Regions from separate parts of the Shewanella seohaensis genome, predicted to be linked through region 1. Evidence: predicted binding sites of a transcription regulator. Region 1 holds the regulator's gene; the other holds the start of a gene.
The links. The regulator MetJ, encoded in region 1, represses methionine synthesis genes. The targets are predictions, from matches to a motif close to TAGACGTCTAGACGTCTA.

Region 1 (10,957 bases):
TAAGAAAGAGAGCGTGGCAATACTGGCACCGAGTAAAGCCTCGTGCCGCATACGGTGCGGCGCCTTAGGGCCGGGTTTGTAGGCTGGACGAGGCTCGACATCCGGCCAGAGTGCCGTCATCAGATAGGCGATAACCACAGACAATCCCGTCGCCCAGAAATTACTGAAGATTAAGTCATTGAGATCTGTGCCCGGATAGCTGGCAAAGTGCAGCATAATGCTCAAACTCAGCACGCCATTGGCACCAAACAGAAATAGGCTACCGCGGGACATAGCCGCAAAACGATATAAAAACAGTAAAAAGACAATCGGCGTCATCAATCCGGGGTGGCTACCGAAGAAACCTCCGAGTAAGCCGACTTCAAGCCCCGCCATGGCCGATGAAGCCAGCAACTGCCGCATCGCATGGCCACTCATCACAGGGACGAGTCCCAGCAATAGCATCGGGGTTACCGTAAAAAACACCCCATTACTCCACCCAAAGAGCTTACAGAGGGTAAAGCCAATGGTGCCGCCAGTGGCAATGCGCAAACACTGGCGTAGGTCATTGGTGGTTAAAGGGTTGTGGCGTAACAACATGCGAATGGCCTTGAGATTAATAGATGTAATGGAGCAGGCTAATGACCTTAATCTGCACCTTGGCTAGCAGGCTAAACAGCGTATTGTCAGGCAGTAATTGCACAGTGGCACGCGCACCTGCTGGCAGATTATTCATCGCATCGTCGTCTAACACTAAATGTAGTCTTAAGCGCTGCGCATCGCGCACCCAACGGTCCGACTCCTGCGGCGCCGCTAAGCGGCCATTGGCATCAAACTGCCCCGCACTCACACCAGCATCAACACTGCTCACTTGGGCGCGGTATAAACGGCCTGGCTCACCATCGAAGGCGATTAATGCAGGGTAAGATGCGTTAACGCCACGTAAGGTCTTTTCACGAAAATCGGCAATAATATCTAATTTATCAGAGACTAAGGCGAGTAGCGGCTGGCCGACTGCGGCAAAACTGCCCACTTCGAGTTGCAGGTTGGTCACCACCCCATCTTGGTCGGCACGAATTTGGGTGTAAGACAGGTTCAGCTCAGCTTGCTCTAAGGCATTCATCGCTTGGCGAACTCTTAGGTTTTCTTCGCCATAGAGGCCACGGCTCACTTTGAGTTTATCGAGGCGAGCATTAGCGGCTAACAGATTCGCCTCGGCGGCGTCCGCATCGCTATCGGCCTGATCCCGTTGCTGCTGCGACACACCATGGGTGGCATACAGTGCATCTAAACGTTTGGCTTCGCGACGCTTTAATTGAGCCGTCGTAGTACTGGCATTCACTTCCGCCTTGGCGGCTAACAACGAAGCATCTAACTCGGCATTGTCCTGGCGCACTTGCTCTAGGGCCAATTTTGCCTGAGACACGGCTAACGCAAAGGGCGCAGGGTCGACTTGAAACAGTAAATCGCCCTTGGCAACCACTTGGTTATTCTTCACATTAATGGTTTGAATCTTGCCGCTGATCTGCGGAGTCACCTTAGTCACCACACGGGTTGCCATGGCCTGTGGGGTCAAGGGCATCATAGCGTCGGCAAACATAAAATAGCCAAACACAGCCACAAAACCGAGCATGGCGATTTTTACAAGGCGGGCAAATTGTTGATCCGGTGTCATCTTATTTCTCACTCAAGAATTTCTGTGCTCTTAGCCAACTTGGCTAAGGCGTTATCACTGATTAGGCTAATGATGCGTTCAAACTCACCAAGCTCGCTGGCGCTGATCCCAGCCAACAACTCTGCGCGCACTTGAATAATCCGCGCTTCGACTTGCTTTAATACATCCTTTCCCGCGGGCGTTAGCGATACGATTCGAGCGCGCTTATCTTTAGTGCAGCAGTGACGCTCGACTAAACCTTGTTCCTCAAGCTGCCCTAACGTGCGCATCAAAGAAGCCAATTCAATTTCCAGCGCATCCGCCAACACCTTCTGGCTCACGTTGTCGCCCAGACGCAATAACTTCCACAATGCCGTCCAACGAGGATGAGTTAACCCGAGTGGCGCTAATTCCACATCCGCCACGGTGCGCCATAGTCGGTGCAAGCGGCCTAAATGTTCCGCCAGGGATAACTCCTTTAGTCGCTCTAATTCTTTTTGCATCATGCTTACCCATTTACTTAGCCTGCTAAGCATTATACTTAGTTAGCAGGCTAAGTAAATATTCGCCACGAAAAAAAGATCTGTGCACGCTGCCACGAAATCTACAAAAAAACGGAAAACAACTGAAAAAGGCTAAGCTGCTCTCAAATCTAAAAAGCAGTATCTCTATAATATTCAAAAAGATAATTAGGCAGACATACGGATATTTGGAGGTTAACTGTGAAGAATTTAAACATTAGCACTAGGATAGTGTTAGGGATCAGCCTACTGCTATTTGCGGTGATGAGCTTTATCATGCCACTGGTGCTATCGGAATTCAGTCGCCAAATTCGCGAGTCCGAGCAGCGAGAACTGCACAAACTGTACGAAACCGCAGTAGCCAATATCGCCTCATCGGGTCAAAGAGCACAGGCAATGGCGACATTAATCTCCTTAACCCCAGAGATCCAAAGCAGCTTTGCCGCACGCGACCGTGATGAATTACTGCAACGCACACTGCCGCTATTTACTCGCCTTAAACAAGATTTTGCCGTGCAACAGTTCCAGTTCCACACCCCGCCAGCCACTTCGTTTTTACGCCTGCACCGCCCAGAGAAATATGGCGACGACCTCACCGCGATCCGTAAAACCATTGTCGAAACTAACACGCAAAAACAACCGCTTAGCGGCTTAGAATATGGCGTGGAAGGCTTAGGGATCCGTGGGCTAGTCCCGATGAATTACGAAGGGCAGCACATGGGCTCAGTGGAGTTTGGCATGTCCTTTGGCCAAACCTTCTTCGATCATTTTAAAAATGCTTATCAGGCCGAGATCAGTCTCCTGCTTCCAAAAGATGGCGGCTTTGTCCCCTTCGGTGGCACGTTTACCACAGACACCAGCGCCGCCAGCGAACTTAAGAGCGTTATGCAAGGCGACGAAGTTATCCGCACCATAGATTTAAATGGCAAGAGCTTTGCACTCTACCGCCATGGAATACAGGACTATTCGGGCAAAACCTTCGGGGTGTTAGATATTGCGCTGGACAGAAGTCATTCAGAGCAAGCTATGTCCGATATTCGTTTAAAACTCATCATGATAGGAATCATTGCCTTATTAATCGGTACAGCAATCGCGTGGTTTATTGCTAAGAGTATTACCCGCCCAATTGCCGAAACCACTGACGCACTCAACGATATTGCCGAAGGTGAAGGCGATCTAACCCGTCGTATCGAAGTGAAGAGCAAGGATGAAATGGCCCAACTTGCTCAGGCCTTTAACCGCTTCGCTGAGAAAATCCACGCCACAGTGGTCCAAGTATCAGACTCGACCAGTTTGCTCGCGACATCGGCCGAGGAAATGTCCGCCATCACCCGTGAAACCCAGCAAATGGCGAATCGGCAACACCTCGAAACCGAACAGGTTGCCACCGCGATGAACGAAATGGCGGCAACAGTGCAAGAGGTCGCCCACAATGCCACCGACGCCGCCGATGCTGCAACCCATGCCAGCGAGTCTACCGAGCAGGGTAAACAATTAGTCGAAAAAGTCATATCGACCATTAGCTTGCTCGCTGATGAGATTGCCCAAGCCGCCAATGCCATTAACGAACTCGAGCGCAATACCACGCAAATTGATTCGGTATTAGTGGTGATCCGCAATATTGCCGATCAGACCAATTTACTCGCCCTCAATGCCGCGATTGAGGCCGCCCGCGCCGGAGAGCAAGGCCGTGGCTTTGCCGTAGTGGCAGATGAGGTACGCACCCTCGCCAGCCGAACTCAGGCTTCAACCACAGAAATTCAGCAGATGATTGAGGCGTTGCAACAGAGTGCCAAGGCCACAGTTAGCAGCATGAATACCAGCACGGCCACCACACAGAGTTGTGTATCACTGGTGCATGAGGCAGGTTCTGCCCTCGAGGCCATTACCCAAGCCGTATCGACCATCAGCCAAATGAACATTCAAATCGCCAGCGCCGCCAATGAGCAGTGCGCCGTTTCGGCGGAAATTAATAAAAACGTCAATAATATTAATGATATTGCGACCAATGCGACCGAAAGTGCCGTGCAAACCGCGCGGGCGGGGGATGAACTCGCGCAGCTTTCAATGCGCTTAACGACTCTGCTCTCCCAATTTAAGATTTAGGAATTAGTCACTAGCCAAAAACAAAACGCCGCTAAATAGCGGCGTTTTTTTATGGATGTTTACTGCGTTATACCGCCTTTGGGCGAACCCCTAAGGTATGGCAAATCGCATAGGTCAGCTCTGCGCGGTTAAGGGTGTAGAAGTGAAAATCTTTAACACCTTCACGGGATAACACTTTAACCATATCAATCGCCACGTTAGCCCCCACCAGCTGACGCGTGCCCGCATCATTCTCTAGGCCATCGAACTGCTTATGCAACCAGCTCGGCAGGCTTACATTGGTCATACCCGCGAAACGTTTTAACTGGGTAAAGTTAGTCACAGGCAAAATGCCGGGGACGATTTCGACATCAATTCCCGCCGCAACGCAGCGGTCGCGAAAACGCAGGTAAGATTCAACATCGAAGAAAAACTGGGTAATAGCACGGCTCGCACCGGCATCGATTTTACGCTTGAGGTTAATCAAATCGGCCTGAGCATTAGCCGCATCTGGATGCACTTCTGGGTAAGCGGCAACCGAAATATCAAAGTCGGCCACTGAGCGCAGTAAGCGCACTAAATCCGCCGCAAAGCGAGTCGGTTTCGGGCTGCCCGCTGGTAAATCGCCACGCAGTGCCACTATGTCGCGGATCCCCGATTTCCAGTAATGCTTCGCCAGATCTAACAATTCTTCGTCGCTGGCATCCACTAAGGTTAAATGCGGCGCGGCAACCAGATTGGTTTCTTTTTGAATACGTTCAATCACGCCGTGGGTACGGTCACGCACGCCCGAGTTGGCACCATAGGTCACTGAAACAAACTTAGGATTCAGCGGCTCTAAACGGCGGATAGAGTTCCACAGGATCTGTTCCATTTCGGGGGTTGATGGCGGGAAAAACTCAAAAGAAACATTAATATCGCCATTAAGTTCAGACAAACTTTGGTTTAGCGAATGTGAATGTTGTGCGTGATGAAAAGCCATGTGTATTTCCTCAACCGCCCAAGTGCGACGCTCCATCGCGCTGGTACGACTTATAAATGCAGTAATTTAATCCATATGGACGTTTGGACGTCTATATGTCCATATACTAGAGAAACTGGCCGTTAAGTCAAGCCAAAAAATCCCCCTTTTTGGCATTTTCTTATCCCTCGTTGACCACCTTGATTTTAGTCCTGATCTTCGCCAATAAAAAAAGGACTCGAATGAGTCCTTTACGTCTATGAATATTGCCCGAATCAGCTTGAAGATACGGGGGCTAAGTTCTTCAAGTGTCTGGGTTTATGACTACTCTTGCAGCAGATCGCGACAGATCTGCGTCAGATCCGATTGCACCGCTGCGGCAGTTACCTCACGCCCCGCACCCGGCCCACGGATAATCAGCGGATTACCTTGGTAGAAAGCAGAGCGGATCACAAACACATTGTCCCCAGGCGTCAGGTTAGCGTAGGGATGATTCGCATCAATCCACTGTAATCCCACCTCAGCTTTCAGGGCCGCGCCGCTATTGTCCAAGGAGGCGACATATCTCAGCACTTTGTTTTGCTCCGCCGCCGCACCGTATTGTTGCTGCAATTCATCATCCAGCTCAGCGATACGGGCAAGGAATTGCTCCAGTGGAATATCCGCTAAATGAGCCGGCACTAGGGAGCGCAGCTCAATATCCTCAAGCTCGATTTCCAGACCGATTTCACGGGCCAAAATCAGTAGCTTGCGCTGCATGTCGCGCCCAGAGAGATCGTCGCGGGGATCGGGTTCGGTAATCCCTAGGCCACGTGCTTCAACCACTAATTCCGAGAAGGGTTTGCTGGTATCGTATTTCTCGAATAACCAACACAGGGTACCAGAGAAAATCCCGCCGACGGCCTCAACCGTATCTCCACTGTTACGCAAATCGTTTAAGGCGTGCTGAATAGGTAAGCCCGCACCGCAGCTGGCGTTATAACGCCAGAATAGACGGCGATAACCGAGTTGTTCCTTCAGCTCGCGATAGAACGGCAGCGGGCCAGAACCCGCAAGCTTGTTCGCGCTGACCATATGGATGCCACGCTCGAAAAACTCTGGGTATTGTAGAGTCAAACTGGCGCTGGCGCTGATGTCTAATGCAATCAGTTCGTCGCAGTTAAGTTGTTCTAATTGTTCGAATAAATGTTCATATTGCCAAGGTGTTGCCTCGGCATCGAATTCCTGCTGCCAGTTTTCCAAATCCACAGCCGTAGACTTGATCAGGGCTTTGCTGGAACTCACCAAACCGACAAGCTCGACACGCGCTTCAAGCTCTTGATTTAACGAGGGAGAAACTGACTTAAATAGCTTCACCCACGCCTCGCCAATATTGCCAACACCCAGCAGCAATACGCCAATGCGTTTACGTGGACCGGCGCAGCGGCGATGCACTTTTTGCGTCAGCAGATTAACCTGCGACTGTGGCACTAAGGTCACCAAACTTAAGTCACCACTGAACAAGGGCTTAGCGTCACGGCTCAGTAAACGGGCAAAGCTGCGGCGATAATGCTCGGCATCGGCACTCACAAGCGCCACTAAACCGAGTTCGGTATTAATTTGCAGATCTTTAATGCCGAGGGCTTCGGCCTGCGCATCCAATAACTTTTGTACTTGTTTTTGGTTTTCAGCGGTATAAGCGAGCTCGAGTCGTTGATGCGCCGATACCCAATGGGCCAGTGGCGTTAATCCTGCTTCGACTAATTGCTCAAGCAGACTGGCCACATCGCCCGCGATCTTAAAGCCAAATAACACCACGGCATTCAGGTTAGTCACCACAGGCGCACTCGCCGAGGAACTGTGGGGCGCAATCAGGGTAAAGTCGGTATGGGAGGCGTAGCTTGAACGTACGGCTAGGCTCACCTCGGTGTTAAACAGCGGCTGCAAAGTGCGTGAATGTAATACTGGCGAACCTAGACGCGCCAAGCGGTCGGCTTCAGCGAGGGACATGCTCTTGAGTAATTTCGCATCGTTGATCTTATTCGGATCGGCGTTAAATACCCCTTCAACGTCAGTCCAAATGGTTACGCGCTCAATGTCGGCAAGGCTAGCAATTAAGCTGGCGCTAAAGTCAGAGCCATTGCGACCCAATAGCAAGGTATCGCCACGCTCGTTGGCACAGATAAAACCTGTGATCACTAAACGCTCGTTAGGATGCGCGGCCAGTAAGGCTTGCACTTTGGCGCGGGATTCTTGCACACGAATTTGCGGTACGGCGGCCTCGTCGGCCACAAGAATCGAACAGGCATCCACATGACTTGCGGCCACACCCGATTCGCGCAGCAGCGCCGCCATTAAGCGCGCCGACCAACGCTCACCAAAGCTCACCACATGGCTAATTTGGTAATCGTTGCGGGAATCTAAAGATAATAGACTGATTAACTGAGCTTTATCCGTGGTTAAACGCTCACGTAGATCCCGCGCTTGCTCATTAGATAACAGCTGCTCAATCAAACCTTGTTGATAGCTGATAAGAACCTGTAACTCTTCTTGCCATAATTGGTTGCTATCGCGCAGGGACAATAATTTATATAAAAAGTTAGTGGTTTTACCCGCGGCAGACACCACCACCAGATCATCACTATGACCATGGGTTAACAGAATATGGGCGACTCGGCGATAACAATCGGCATCGGCTAAGCTGGAACCACCAAATTTATGTAAGTGACAACGTGCCATCTCGAATTCCTCTACTGACAAGCCGCAACGGCGGCCAATCCTGCTTGAATATCTGCAACTAAGTCTTCGGCATCTTCAATACCAACCGACAAACGTAATAGGGTGTCTTTAATGCCAGCTTCATAACGCGCTTGGGGCTCCATCGCCCTGTGGGTCATAGTCGCGGGCACGGCCACGAGACTCTCAACGCCACCTAAGCTCTCGGCCACGCTAAATAAACTTAAGGCATCTAAAAAGGCGACCACTTCGGCCTCGCCGCCCTTAAGCTCAAAACTCAGCATAGCGCCAAAGCCTTTTTGCTGCTTGGCGGCAATGGCATGACCGGGGTGATCCGCAAGGCCTGGGTAATACACTTTGCTCACTACAGCGCTGCTCGTCAGCACGTCCAGAATACGCTGGGCATTGCTTTGATGCTCGCGAATGCGCACGGCCAAGGTACGCAGACCGCGCAGGGTTTGATAACTGTCGAAGGCAGACCCAGTTAAGCCTAAGGTGTTTGACCACCAATGTAAGGTCTCACCGAGTTGAGGATCTTTGGCGATCACCGCGCCGCCCACCACATCGCTGTGACCATTGATGTACTTAGTGGTGGAGTGGATAACGATATCGGCACCGAGTAACAGCGGTTGCTGCAAAATGGGCGAGAGGAAAGTATTGTCCACCACCACTAAAGCACCTACAGCGTGGCTTGCCTTGGCGATAGCTTCGATATCGACGACTCGCAGCAGAGGGTTTGATGGGGTTTCAATCCACACCATCTTAGGTTGCTGGGCAATCGCTTGCTCGAGCGCTTGGGCATCGGTTTGATCGACCACCAGCAGTTTAAATTGGCCCTTTTTAGCCAAGTTAGTGAATAAACGGTAAGAACCGCCGTAACAATCGTGGGGCACCACCAGCAAGTCATCGGGGCCGAGCAAGGTAGTGACTAGAGTAATGGCTGCCATGCCAGTGCAAGTCACCACACCGGTTGCGCCCTTTTCCAGCTTAGCTAAGGCATCACCTAAGATGCTGCGGGTGGGATTGCCGGAACGGCTGTAATCAAATTCGCGAGGATTTTTATGACCATCGAAGGCGTAATTAGTCGACAGGTAAATTGGCGGCACCACCGCGCCATACTGAGTATCGCTTTCGATACCCTGACGCACTGCTAATGTGGCTAATTGACGTTCGGTCACTAATTTGCCTGCGGTCATCGGGAACTCCTAAGTTCGCAAAGAGATGTCTGGACGTCTAAATGTACCTAAGCCCAGTGGCATCGTCAATAGGCGTTAAGACGTTTAGACGTCTAAACATAAAGAAATCTGTTTGCAATCACTAAGAAATAGTAGCAATAATTTGACTGTTATCTGTAAGGGTTTAAAATCTGCCCCGAATTTAGCGTTATAACAGGTGAGTCAATGACTGAATGGAATGGGGAATACATCAGCCCCTATGCTGAACATGGCAAGAAGAATGAACAAGTAAAGAAAATTACTGTGTCTATTCCGCTCAAAGTGCTAAAAGTCCTCACGGATGAACGTACCCGTCGTCAGGTGAACAACCTGCGCCACGCCACCAATAGCGAACTCTTGTGTGAAGCATTTTTGCATGCCTACACCGGCCAGCCTCTGCCTGATGATGCCGATCTGTCGAAAGATAGCCCAGACAGCATTCCCGCCGAAGCGAAACGGTTGATGGACGAAATGGGGATCGAGTGGGAAGATATGGAGTAACGCTTAAGCGTCCAATATCCTACTTATCATTAGGGATCGTTAATGCTCATCTTGCCTGATGGGTTAGAGTAACGATCCCTATTTTGTTTTGATGGAATCCTATGTTCTCCTTGATAGATCCACAAACGCTCGCCATTGCGTCTGTGATTGTGTTTTTAGGTGCCCTCACCCAGAGTCTGATTGGCTTTGGTCTTGCCGTGGTGGCGAGCCCGTTGCTGTATATTGTCGACCCCGAATTAGTGCCCGCACCTGTGATTGTGATGGGTTTTTCCATCGCCCTACTCACCCTACTGCGTGAACGCGGCCATTTAGAATTCAATGGCTTGCAATACGCGCTTATCGGTCGAGTGCCCGGAGGTTTTATCGGTGCCAGCCTGCTGCTGTTTGCGCCGCAGCCGATTCTTGGTCTGGCGATTGCTGGCATTGTGGCAGTCGCCGTGGTGCTGAGCCTGTATAAATTGACTCTTCCCGTGAATAAGGCAACCCTGTTTGGCGCGGGCGTAGTCTCGGGGATCTTTGGTAATATTGCCGCCATTGGTGGCCCACCGATGGCGATTTTGTTGGCGGGTAAGGATGCCTCCAAATTTCGCGCCGCACTGTCGGCCTTCTTTATCTTCAGCTCGACCATAGCCCTGGTCATTCTTGGGGTGACGGGCCTACTCGAAATCAAGCATTTGTGGTTATCACTCATGCTGCTGCCCTCAGTGTTTTTAGGCTATTTAGTGGCGGGCAAACTGGTGGGGAATGTGGATAAACATAAGACCAAGATGGCAACCTTAGCCCTCTGCGCTATCAGTGCCTTAGTGCTTACGGTGAAATCTGTGATTGAGCTATTGCCGCAATAATTACCGCAATAATTACCGCAATAAAATCCTGCTAATCGCAGCCATAAAAAAGCACCGTTAATCGGTGCTTTTTGCTTGCAGGGATAAGTGATGTATCCCATCGATATTGCCGTTAACCAGCACTCTAACTTAGATAGCTTTGTCCCGCATACACAATAAAGTGTCTCAGTGCTAACACGCCGGTTAAGCTGGCGCAGGCCACCATGATCATCGCGCCCTTAGTGTGGCGAGTCGCGGTGGGAAGCAGCATAAACAACAGCGGAATACCAAAACCAATCCCGACCACGCCAATCCAAAATACGCTCGCCCACACGCCAGAGGTGAGTGATGCCAGCGCCGCAGCCGCCGCTCCGCCCTTAAAGTACAAGGCGCAGAACAACATAAACAGGAACATGATTTCGATTGCCATCACTGGCAGCTCTAAGCCATGCATTTTGGCTAAGGTCTTGTCGTGGCTATCGGTCTTGAACATCACCAGCGCC
Region 2 (10,957 bases), on a different contig from region 1:
AACCAAGACCATATTTGGGCTATTACCCAGGCCGTGGTGGATTATCGCCAATCGGTGAATATCGACGGCCCGCTATTTTTAGGTATCGATACCCACGCCTTATCTTATGCGGCTTACGTGTCGGCGATTGAAGTGTTAGCGGCCAATAAGGTGACTGTGCATATTCAGCAAAATGATGGCTTTACCCCCACACCTGTGGTGTCCCATGCCATTATTTGCTCTAATCGTGAAGCGGCGCTGAGTGGCGCCGCGTTAAGTGATGGTTTGATTATTACGCCATCCCATAATCCACCGCAGGATGGTGGCATCAAGTACAATCCTCCCCATGGCGGCCCAGCCGAAGGCAATATCACCGCTTGGATTGAATCCCGTGCTAATGATTACCTGCGCGCAGGGCTTAAGGGCGTTAATAAGCTGGCTTATGCCGATGCGTTAACTTCGGGTTATGTGCATGCCATTGATTTGATCACGCCCTATGTCGCGGATTTAGTCAATGTGGTCGATATGCACGCTATCGCTAAGGCTAAGCTGAAATTGGGCGTTGACCCATTAGGCGGCTCGGGTATTCATTATTGGACGCCGATTGCCAAGCACTATGGCATCGATATCACCTTAGTTAACGATAAGGTCGACCCAAGCTTTAGCTTTATGTCGCTCGATAAAGACGGCAAGATCCGCATGGATTGTTCTTCTCCCTATGCGATGGCAGGCTTACTGGCCCATAAAGAATCCTTCGATTTATGCGTCGGTAACGATCCTGACTACGACAGACACGGTATCGTGTGTCCGGGAACAGGGCTGATGGACCCCAACCACTATTTAGCGGTAGCCATTGATTATCTGCTGACCCACAGACCTGAATGGAGCGAGCAGTTAGCCATCGGCAAGACGCTGGTATCGAGCGCGCTTATCGATAAAATCTGCGCCTTCCATGGCAAAAAATTACTCGAAGTCCCGGTAGGCTTTAAGTGGTTCGTCGATGGATTAGCCGAGGCAACCATTGCATTTGGTGGTGAGGAGAGTGCTGGCGCGGCGTTCCTGCGCCGTGATGGCACGACTTGGTGTACCGACAAAGACGGTTTTATTCTGGTACTGCTAGCGGCCGAAATGCTCGCGGTTACTGGCAAGACGCCGGGGCAACGCCATCAAGAATTAGTGGCGCAATTCGGTCAAAGCTTCTACAAGCGTATCGACAGCCCGATTAGTCTTGAGAACAAAGCCAAATTTGCCAAGCTTAATGCCGAGACCTTGAACGCTACTATGCTGGCGGGTGAGAAGATTGATGCCGTATTGACCCACGCCCCTGGTAACAATGCCTCGATAGGTGGCATTAAAGTGACGACGGCCAATGGTTGGTTCGCGGCGCGGCCGTCGGGCACTGAGGCGTTATTTAAGATTTATGGTGAGAGCTTTATCAGTGAGCAGCATCTTGCCGATATCATCAAGGACGCACAGGCCTTGATTGATAAGGCGCTTAGCGCCTGACCTAGCAGTTAAGCATTGATTTTACCGATAAAAAACGCACTCATGGAAATCCTATGAGTGCGTTTTTATTTGCAGCGATGAGAAGTCAAGCCGCTCACGCAGATGCTAAATGGTGATGATCAATACTCGAGATGGCAACTTGGTAAGTTGTTCTTATCGATATAGTTTTGATGATATTCCTCTGCCACATGGAATTGCTGCAAAGGTACAATTTCAGTCACAATGTGGCGTAATCCCCAGCGGCCCGAGCGGGCAAAGGCCAGTTTAGAAGCTTCGGCCGTCGCTTTTTGCTCACGGTCATGGAAGAAAATGGTACTGCGGTACTGAGTGCCAATATCGCCACCCTGCATATTGAGCGTGGTGGGGTTGTGGTTCTTCCAAAACACATCCAGTAATTCGTCGTAGCTGACAATCGCAGGGTCAAATTCCACTTGCACGACTTCAGCATGGCCTGTCTTACCTTTTTTGACTTCCTCATAGGTGGTCGCTTCGTTATTACCACCCATATAGCCGCAGGTCGCGTTGGTCACGCCGTTGACTTGTCTAAAGAAATACTCCACGCCCCAAAAACAGCCGGCACCGAAAGTTGCTAACGCCATGATAAATCCTGATAGAAGTCTAGATGGCTAAGGATTGTGATAAAACTCATCCCTAAAAGCAAGTGTGTCGACAAAATTAATCCTATGTCGACCAAATGCGGCTAAGATGCTGTGGTTTTGCCGCGAAATGCGCTTGTTTGACCAGAATGACAGAGTAACGGCCCAAAAACTTGTGTTAGTATGGATGCGCTTTTTAAGGCGGGTAGCGATAAGTGCCATGAAACAGGCAGTTATTGCCATCACTCCCGTCTTTAACACGCTATTATAAGGAGAATTCTGTGTTACAAGTTCTGTTAGATTCGAAGGATTTTCTCGCGCTGACCCTCGCCAATCCTGAAACACTCGGGGATGAGTTTAGTTTCACCTTAGGGGAACATACTCGAGTCGAAGTGTGGGACACAGGTGTGATCGTCTTTGAGCCAGCACAAGCCCAAGGTAAGGATGTCATTCTCTCCTGCGGTGTCCACGGTAATGAAACCGCACCCATCGAACTCTGCAATACCTTAATCAAACAGCTTCTCCAACAAAAAATCATCGCCAAACAACGCACGCTCTTTCTTATTGGTAACCCTTTAGCGATTAATAACGGGACTCGCATTATCGACGAGAACATGAATCGTCTCTTTAGTGGCGAGCATTCAAACCCACCGGGATTAGTGAATCCTGAGCGGGTGCGGGCAAAAAAATTAGAAGCCTATGTCGACCGCTTCTTTAAGGGCGCAGCTGCAGGGCGCCAGCGTATTCACTACGATTTACACACGGCGATGCGGGCGTCAAAACACGAAAAGTTTGCGATTTATCCCTATCGTCCCGGCCGTGCTTACAGCGCCGAGCAAATCATGTTTTTAGCCGCCAGTGGCGTCGATACTGTGTTATTTCACCATGAGCCGACAACCACCTTTAGCTATTTTTCCTCCGAGCAGTATGGCGCCGATGCCTTTACCATTGAATTAGGTAAGGTGTATCCCATGGGGCAAAACGATATGACGCGTTTTATTGCCGCCCAAGAGATGTTTATGCGCCTTATCACAGACAAACCCTTAGCGCTTGAGCCATTCTCAGCGGATAAGGTGAATCTGTATCAAGTGTGTCGGGTGATTAACAAACATTTTGATGATTTTGAATTTACCTTCGCGACCGATGTCGAAAACTTCCGATCGTTCCCGAAAGGCTTTGTATTGGCCCGAGAGGGTGGGCAGGAAATTAAAGTCGAACAGGAATTTGAAGCGATTGTCTTCCCCAATGCTAAGGTGCCCATCGGTAATCGCACTGTGATTTGCCTGATCCCTTCAGTCGCGCCAGATGTTCGCTAGTTTTGTAAAGCATTATATACATGCCCACAGGGGATTAGTTGTCGTTTGAACTGTGCCAACGGTTGATAGGTAGTTTACGTTAACGTAATGTTCATCCGGCATATTCGTATAAATTAGGCGTTGTGGATTTTCCATGGCGTAACGAGATAACAAGAGCACAATATGAGCAAAGCAACACTCAACACTGATACAGTGCACCGTGTCGGCTTCTTGGATAAGGCATCGCTTCACATTCCTATCCTTCGAATTCTACAAGCAGACGGCACTACCTATGAAACCGCGGTTTTGCCTGTAATAGATGAAGCCTTAGCCACCAAAATTTACGATACTTGCGTATTTACGCGGGTACTCGACGAACGTATGTTAGGCGCACAGCGTCAGGGACGGATCAGCTTCTATATGACCTGTACGGGTGAAGAAGCGGCGATCGTCGGCAGTGTCGCGGCGCTTGATCAAGAAGACGTGATCCTCGCGCAATATCGTGAACATGCGGCGCTACGCTACCGTGGTTTTACGACTGAACAGTTTATGAACCAAATGTTCAGCAATGAGAAGGACTTAGGTAAAGGTCGCCAAATGCCAATTCATTACGGCTGCGCGGCGTTAAACTATCAAACCATTTCATCGCCACTGGCCACGCAAATCCCGCAAGCGACAGGTGTCGGTTATAGCCTGAAAATGCAGGGCAAACGTAATGTCGCCGTCTGTTATTTCGGAGAAGGCGCTGCCTCTGAAGGCGACTTCCACGCCGGCTTGAATATGGCTGCGGTGTTAAAATGCCCCGTGATTTTCTTCTGCCGTAACAATGGTTATGCGATTTCCACCCCAACTGAAGAACAGTTTGCTGGTAACGGTATCGCTAGCCGCGGTGTGGGTTACGGTATGCACACCATTCGTGTCGACGGGAACGATATGCTGGCGGTGTTAGCGGCGACGCAACAGGCGCGTGCCTATGCGATTGAGCACAATGCTCCCGTGTTGATTGAAGCCATGACGTATCGCCTTGGCGCGCACTCATCTTCTGACGATCCTTCTGGCTATCGCTCCAAAGAAGAAGAGGCGAAGTGGCAGCAACACGATCCAGTCAAACGCTTCAAGTTATGGTTGATCAACAAAGGCTGGTTGGCCGAGGCCGATGATGCCCTGCGTTACGAAAAGTACCGTGAAGAAGTGTTAGCCGCCGTTAAAGTCGCTGAAAAATTACCTATCCCTATGCTGGATGAGATCATTGAAGATGTGTACGACAAGCCAACACCAGCGCTGAAAAAGCAGCTGAGTGAACTTAAAGAACACATCAAGAAATATCCGCAATCCTATCCCAAAAGTGCAGGGAGGCTATAAGCCGTGGCAGAAATGAATATGTTACAGGCCGTCAATGAGGCCTTGTCTATCGCCATGCAATCTGACGAGCGCATGGTGGTATTTGGTGAAGACGTTGGCCACTTTGGTGGTGTGTTTCGCGCAACCTCAGGTTTACAGGAAAAGTTTGGTCGCAGCCGTTGCTTTAACACGCCGCTGACAGAACAAGGCATCGCGGGTTTTGCCAACGGTTTAGCCTCTAATGGTATGACCGCCGTGGCGGAAATCCAGTTCGCCGATTACATCTTTCCAGCGTTCGATCAAATAGTGAACGAGTCTGCTAAATTCCGTTACCGCAGCGGTAATGAATTTAATGTGGGAAGCCTAGTGTTCCGTACACCTTATGGTGGCGGTATTGCGGGCGGCCATTATCATTCACAATCGCCAGAAGCTTATTTTACCCAAACGCCAGGCTTAAAAGTGGTTGTGCCACGTAATCCAGAGCAGGCCAAGGGCTTATTATTAGCCTCTATTCGCGATAAAAACCCTGTGGTGTTCTTTGAGCCAAAGCGTTTATACCGTGCTTCAGTGGGTGAAGTCCCTGCGGGCGATTATGAAATCGAGCTGGGTAAAGCCGAAGTGGTGCGTGAAGGGAAAGACATCACCTTAGTGGCGTGGGGCGCACAGATGGAAATCATCGAAAAAGCGGCCGACATGGCGGCAAAAGAGGGGATTTCCTGCGAAATTATCGACCTACGTACACTCGCGCCTTGGGATGTAGATACAGTTGCAGATTCTGTGAAGAAGACCGGCCGCTTACTGATCAACCACGAAGCGCCATTGACGGGTGGTTTTGCCGGTGAAATCGCCGCGACGATTCAGCAAGAGTGTTTCTTGTATTTAGAATCACCCATCAGCCGTGTATGTGGTCTAGATACCCCATATCCACTGGTCCACGAAAAAGAATATATGCCCGATGCGCTCAAAACCTTTGAAGCCATTAAGGCATCGGTGAATTTCTAGGAGTCCGGTATGATTAAAGATTTTATTTTGCCGGACATTGGTGAAGGCGTTGTCGAGTGTGAACTCGTCGAGTGGTTGGTGCAAGAGGGCGATACGATTGCTGAAGATCAGCCCATCGCCGATGTGATGACCGACAAAGCCTTAGTGCAAATTCCAGCGCCTTTTGCGGGAGTCGTGACCAAGCTGTATTACGCCAAAGGCGATATCGCTAAGGTGCATGCGCCGCTTTATGCTGTGCAGATTGAGTCCGACGAAGTCGCACCTGTTGCTGCGTCTCAGCCTGAAGCACACACAGCGACGCAAACACCTGCAAGCCAATCCAGCGCGGCGGGTACGAGCGTAGAAGAGTTTCTGCTACCCGATATTGGCGAAGGTATTGTTGAGTGTGAACTGGTCGAATGGCTAGTCCAAGAAGGCGATACTGTGGTGGAAGACCAACCCATCGCCGATGTGATGACAGATAAAGCCCTAGTGCAAATCCCTGCTATCAAAGCGGGTAAAATTGTCAAATTGCACTATCGTAAGGGCCAGTTAGCTAAGGTACATGCGCCATTATTTGCGATCGAGGTTGAAGGTGGCGTTAGTGCGCCAGTCAGCCATGTACAAGAAGCCAGCGCCACCGCTGCGAATACCGCAGCACCAGCCGCTTGCGCGGCGGTGTCCTCGGAGCCTGCTCGCCAAGGTAAAGCCTTAGCCAGCCCAGCCGTTCGCCGTATGGCACGTGCCTTAGATATCGATTTAAGTCGCGTCCCTGGTAGCGGCAAACATGGCCGTGTGTATAAGGAAGACATTACTCGCTTCCAAGCGCAAGGCGGCGCTGTGCCTGCCGTTGCGTCAGTGGTTGCTGCCCCAACTGTGGCTCAATCGACCGTTTCTACAGCAGTGGCAAGCGCTGCACGGGGTGACATTATTGAGCCTATCCGTGGCGTGAAAGCCGTGATGGCAAAAATGATGGTGGAATCGGTATCCACCATTCCACACTTCACCTATTGCGAAGAGTTTGATTTGACAGACTTAGTCGCTCTGCGTGAAAGCATGAAGGCCAAGTATTCCACCGACGAAGTTAAGCTGACCATGATGCCATTCTTTATGAAGGCCATGTCGTTAGCCTTAACGCAGTTCCCTGTACTTAACAGCCAAGTGAATGCTGATTGTACGGAAATCACCTACAAGGCGCGTCATAACATAGGTATGGCGGTCGACTCTAAGGTGGGATTATTGGTACCAAACGTGAAGGATGTACAAGATAAGAGCATCCTTGAGGTCGCGGCCGAAATCACCCGCTTAACCAATGCCGCCCGTAGCGGCCGTGTTGCGCCGGCGGATCTTAAAGAAGGCACGATTTCGATTTCGAATATTGGCGCCTTAGGTGGCACAGTCGCAACGCCTATAATCAATAAGCCGGAAGTCGCGATTGTCGCATTAGGTAAGTTACAAATCTTGCCGCGCTTCAATGCGAAAGGTGAAGTCGAAGCGCGTCAGATCATGCAAGTGAGTTGGTCTGGGGATCACCGCGTTATCGATGGTGGCACCATTGCTCGTTTCTGCAACCTTTGGAAACAATACCTTGAGCAGCCGCAGGATATGCTATTAGCCATGCGCTAATCGGCTGTCAGCCAATACTTACAGCCAATCCAGCAAATAAGGACGCAATTTAGCGTCCTTTTTTATTCGCAGGCCATAAATGGGTTAATCTTTTGATCCCAATTACGTATAATTCACGAACGTTGTTATCCTGATGGATTTGTTATGAGCCCCAGCCCATTTGCCCCAACAATCGAAACTATTGATTATCCGTTTCCGCCTAAGCCAATTCCTCTGTCCGATGCCGAAAAGGCGGACTACAAGGCACGTATCAAGCAGCTGCTGATTGAAAAAGATGCGGTTTTGGTTGCCCATTATTATACCGACCCTGAAATTCAAGCTCTGGCCGAAGAAACCGGCGGTTGTGTTTCTGACTCGCTTGAAATGGCGCGCTTTGGCCGCGATCATCCCGCTAAGACGTTAATTGTCGCTGGGGTGAAATTTATGGGGGAAACTGCCAAAATCTTAAGCCCAGAAAAAACCATTCTGATGCCGACCTTGGAGGCGACCTGTTCATTGGACTTAGGTTGCCCCATCGATAAATTCAGCGCCTTCTGTGATGCGCATCCTGATCATACCGTGGTCGTTTATGCCAACACTTCGGCGGCGGTAAAAGCCCGTGCCGATTGGGTGGTCACCTCAAGTATTGCCCTTGAAATCGTTGAGCATTTAGACAGCGAAGGCAAAAAAATCATTTGGGGCCCAGACCGTCATTTAGGCAGTTATATTGCCAAACAAACGGGCGCCGAGATGTTGATGTGGCAGGGCGACTGTATCGTTCACGATGAGTTTAAGGCTAATGCGCTGCGTGATTTAAAGCGTGTTTACCCCGACGCGGCGATTCTAGTACACCCAGAGTCACCCGCGAGTGTGGTGGCGATGGCGGATGCTGTCGGCTCCACCAGCCAGTTGATTAAAGCTGCGCAAACCATGGCTAATGAGCGTTTTATTGTGGCGACCGATCGCGGTATTTTCTACAAAATGCAACAAGCGGCGCCGGGTAAAACACTGATTGAAGCGCCTACTGGCGGTAATGGTGCCACCTGTAAGAGCTGTGCTCACTGTCCTTGGATGGCGATGAACGGCTTAAAGGCGATTGAAGCGTCATTAAGTGACAGCGACAAAACGACTCACGAAATCTTTGTCGATGAAGATTTACGCGTGAAAGCCTTAATCCCGCTGACCCGCATGCTTGACTTCGCTAAAACACTGAATATGAAAGTGAAAGGCAACGCTTAATCAAGCGTCCATAACACTCACGAAAAATGAAATCCCTGCCACTTGGCGGGGATTTTTGTATCGGTTCAAATTGATCAGCAGCTAAGCTGCTAAGTATGTGCTTAATAAGGTGCGCTAGCTTTTAGACGCCATTCTTCATAGATGCATATATGCTTCAATTTAAAGAAATACACGCTCTTTTACTTACTGGATCGGTGTTGTTGGCCTAAATTTGATATATCAAAGCGTAGGTGAGTTCACTCATTGCGCTGTGTTCATGCAATTTTGTATAAGATAACCATGGAGAAGGGTATGAAAAACATCGTGTTACTGCTTGCATCAATGTCTGCTGCCAGTGCATTTGCAGACGTGAGTGTGCCTATGAATCTTGTCAACGAAAAGGGCGTGGGTGAAAGTGTCGGTCAAGTGACCATTTCAGAGTCGCAGTATGGAGTGGTATTTACGCCATCACTCAAAGGCTTAATGCCGGGATTACATGGTTTCCATCTACATGAGAACGGCAGCTGTGATCCAAAGGAAAAGGACGGAAAAATCGTTCCTGCTGGCGCGGCAGGTGGACACTATGATCCTGCCGCCACGAAGGCCCACGGCGCGCCATGGGGAGAAGGGCATTTAGGCGATCTGCCACCATTGTTTGTCGATGCAGACGGTGCTGCTAGCCAGGCCGTGCTGGCACCGCGCTTAAAAATGGGGGAGCTTAAAGGCCATGCGATCATGATCCATGCCGGTGGCGACAACCATTCCGATCACCCAGCGCCTTTAGGTGGCGGCGGTGCGCGTGTAGCCTGCGGTATTATCAATTAATGTATCGCCACATTCAGTGGTTAGCGGCGAAATGCTAGCATTGGTAACGACAGTGGATTAATGAGCCGTGAAATCGGTATAAAAAAGCCCCGCAAGAGCGGGGCTTTTTGATAAAGAAGAATGATTACTTCGCGTTCATCAGCGCAACCGCGTTATCTAACATACGGTTACTGAAGCCCCATTCGTTATCGTACCATGCCATCACTTTGACTAAACGGCCGTTAACGCGGGTTTGAGTCGCATCGAAGTTAGATGAAAACGCATTGTGGTTAAAGTCGATAGACACCAGTGGCTCTTTGTTAACCGCTAACACTTCGCTCAGTGGCGCAACAGCAGCGGCACGTTCGATGATGGCGTTAACTTCTTCAACAGTGGTATCACGTGCTGCAATGAAAGATAAATCCACTAAAGACACGTTAACAGTCGGTACACGTACTGCTAAACCATCGAATTTACCTTGTAATTCAGGTACAACTAAACCTACTGCCGCGGCAGCGCCAGTTTTAGTTGGGATCATTGACAGTGCTGCAGCGCGGGCACGGCGTAAATCTGTGTGGTATACGTCAGATAAACGTTGATCGTTGGTGTAAGCATGAATGGTGGTCATCAGACCTGATTCGATACCAATTTCGTCATTTAACGGCTTAGCGAAAGGCGCTAAACAGTTAGTGGTACATGAGGCATTAGAGATAACTGTCATATCCGCGGTCAACACATTGTTGTTTACACCGTAAACGACGGTTGCATCAACGTTTTTACCTGGTGCAGAGATAATGACTTTCTTCGCGCCCGCCGCTAAATGTGGCTGTACAGATTCTTTAGAAGTGAAGATACCAGTACATTCGAACACGACGTCAACTTGTAAGTCGCCCCAAGGTAATTTACCTGGATCGCGTTCTTGGAAGGTGAGGATCTTGTCGCCGTTGACATAAATTGCTTCAGCATCATGCTCAACTTTGGCATTGAAACGACCATGTACAGAATCGTATTTTGTCAGGTGAGCGTTGATTGAAGCGTCGCCTAAATCGTTGATGGCAACAATTTTGATTGGGTAAGCTTTTTCGCTTTCATACAGGGCGCGTAATACGTTTCTACCGATACGGCCATAACCATTTATTGCTACACGGATAGTCATCTCATATCCCTCTGGTGATTATAAAATTCAACTGGTAGTAAAATTACCAAACTGACAGCTATCGTCAAGTGAATTCGGCAATTTTGCCGGGATTCGGTTAACAAATTAGGTGTTTTTTTTACATTGCTCGCGAAAACACCATTTTCAGCGCTGTATTTGGGTAAAAAATTACAAGGTGGCAAACATTTTGCCGACGTTCTTCAAAACGCAAGTTAAGGCGAATTTGGCTTCTCTGGCTCGACAGTTGTTGCCGCAGGCGGTGTTACCTCTGTCTGGGGCGGAGCAAGCCAGAGCGCAACCGGACTGGTTGAATAGAGGCCATCTTCTAACGCGTCGATTAAGTTCTGGGCGTATTGATCTAATTTGGCCGCTAGCGTCTTGTCGCCACCGATTAAGGCTAGCATCTTATCTTCAGAATACTTCTGCTGCGTAAGTAGTAAATTGGCTTTGGTCAGCATATATGTTTTTTCAAACGC

Region 2: a site for MetJ is predicted at 2,097-2,114, ahead of msrA (peptide-methionine (S)-S-oxide reductase MsrA). Genes of this name have one in related genera too.

The regions. Positions count from the first base shown of each region.
Region 1 is NZ_JAKILE010000003.1:203,175-214,131, forward strand. It holds gene L2713_RS04740 (DUF2955 domain-containing protein) at 1-579, opposite strand, end outside; gene L2713_RS04745 (HlyD family secretion protein) at 596-1,654, opposite strand; gene slyA (transcriptional regulator SlyA) at 1,663-2,136, opposite strand; gene L2713_RS04755 (methyl-accepting chemotaxis protein) at 2,356-4,260, shown strand; gene metF (methylenetetrahydrofolate reductase) at 4,328-5,221, opposite strand; gene L2713_RS04765 (bifunctional aspartate kinase/homoserine dehydrogenase II) at 5,525-7,918, opposite strand; gene metB (cystathionine gamma-synthase) at 7,930-9,093, opposite strand; gene metJ (met regulon transcriptional regulator MetJ) at 9,316-9,630, shown strand; gene L2713_RS04780 (sulfite exporter TauE/SafE family protein) at 9,732-10,475, shown strand; gene nrfD (NrfD/PsrC family molybdoenzyme membrane anchor subunit) at 10,600-10,957, opposite strand, start outside.
Region 2 is NZ_JAKILE010000008.1:164,084-175,040, reverse strand. It holds gene pgm (phosphoglucomutase (alpha-D-glucose-1,6-bisphosphate-dependent)) at 1-1,485, shown strand, start outside; gene msrA (peptide-methionine (S)-S-oxide reductase MsrA) at 1,605-2,084, opposite strand; gene astE (succinylglutamate desuccinylase) at 2,363-3,397, shown strand; gene L2713_RS11330 (thiamine pyrophosphate-dependent dehydrogenase E1 component subunit alpha) at 3,560-4,738, shown strand; gene L2713_RS11325 (alpha-ketoacid dehydrogenase subunit beta) at 4,742-5,719, shown strand; gene L2713_RS11320 (dihydrolipoyllysine-residue acetyltransferase) at 5,729-7,324, shown strand; gene nadA (quinolinate synthase NadA) at 7,469-8,542, shown strand; gene sodC (superoxide dismutase [Cu-Zn] SodC) at 8,834-9,346, shown strand; gene gap (type I glyceraldehyde-3-phosphate dehydrogenase) at 9,471-10,481, opposite strand; gene L2713_RS11300 (DUF2989 domain-containing protein) at 10,694-10,957, opposite strand, start outside.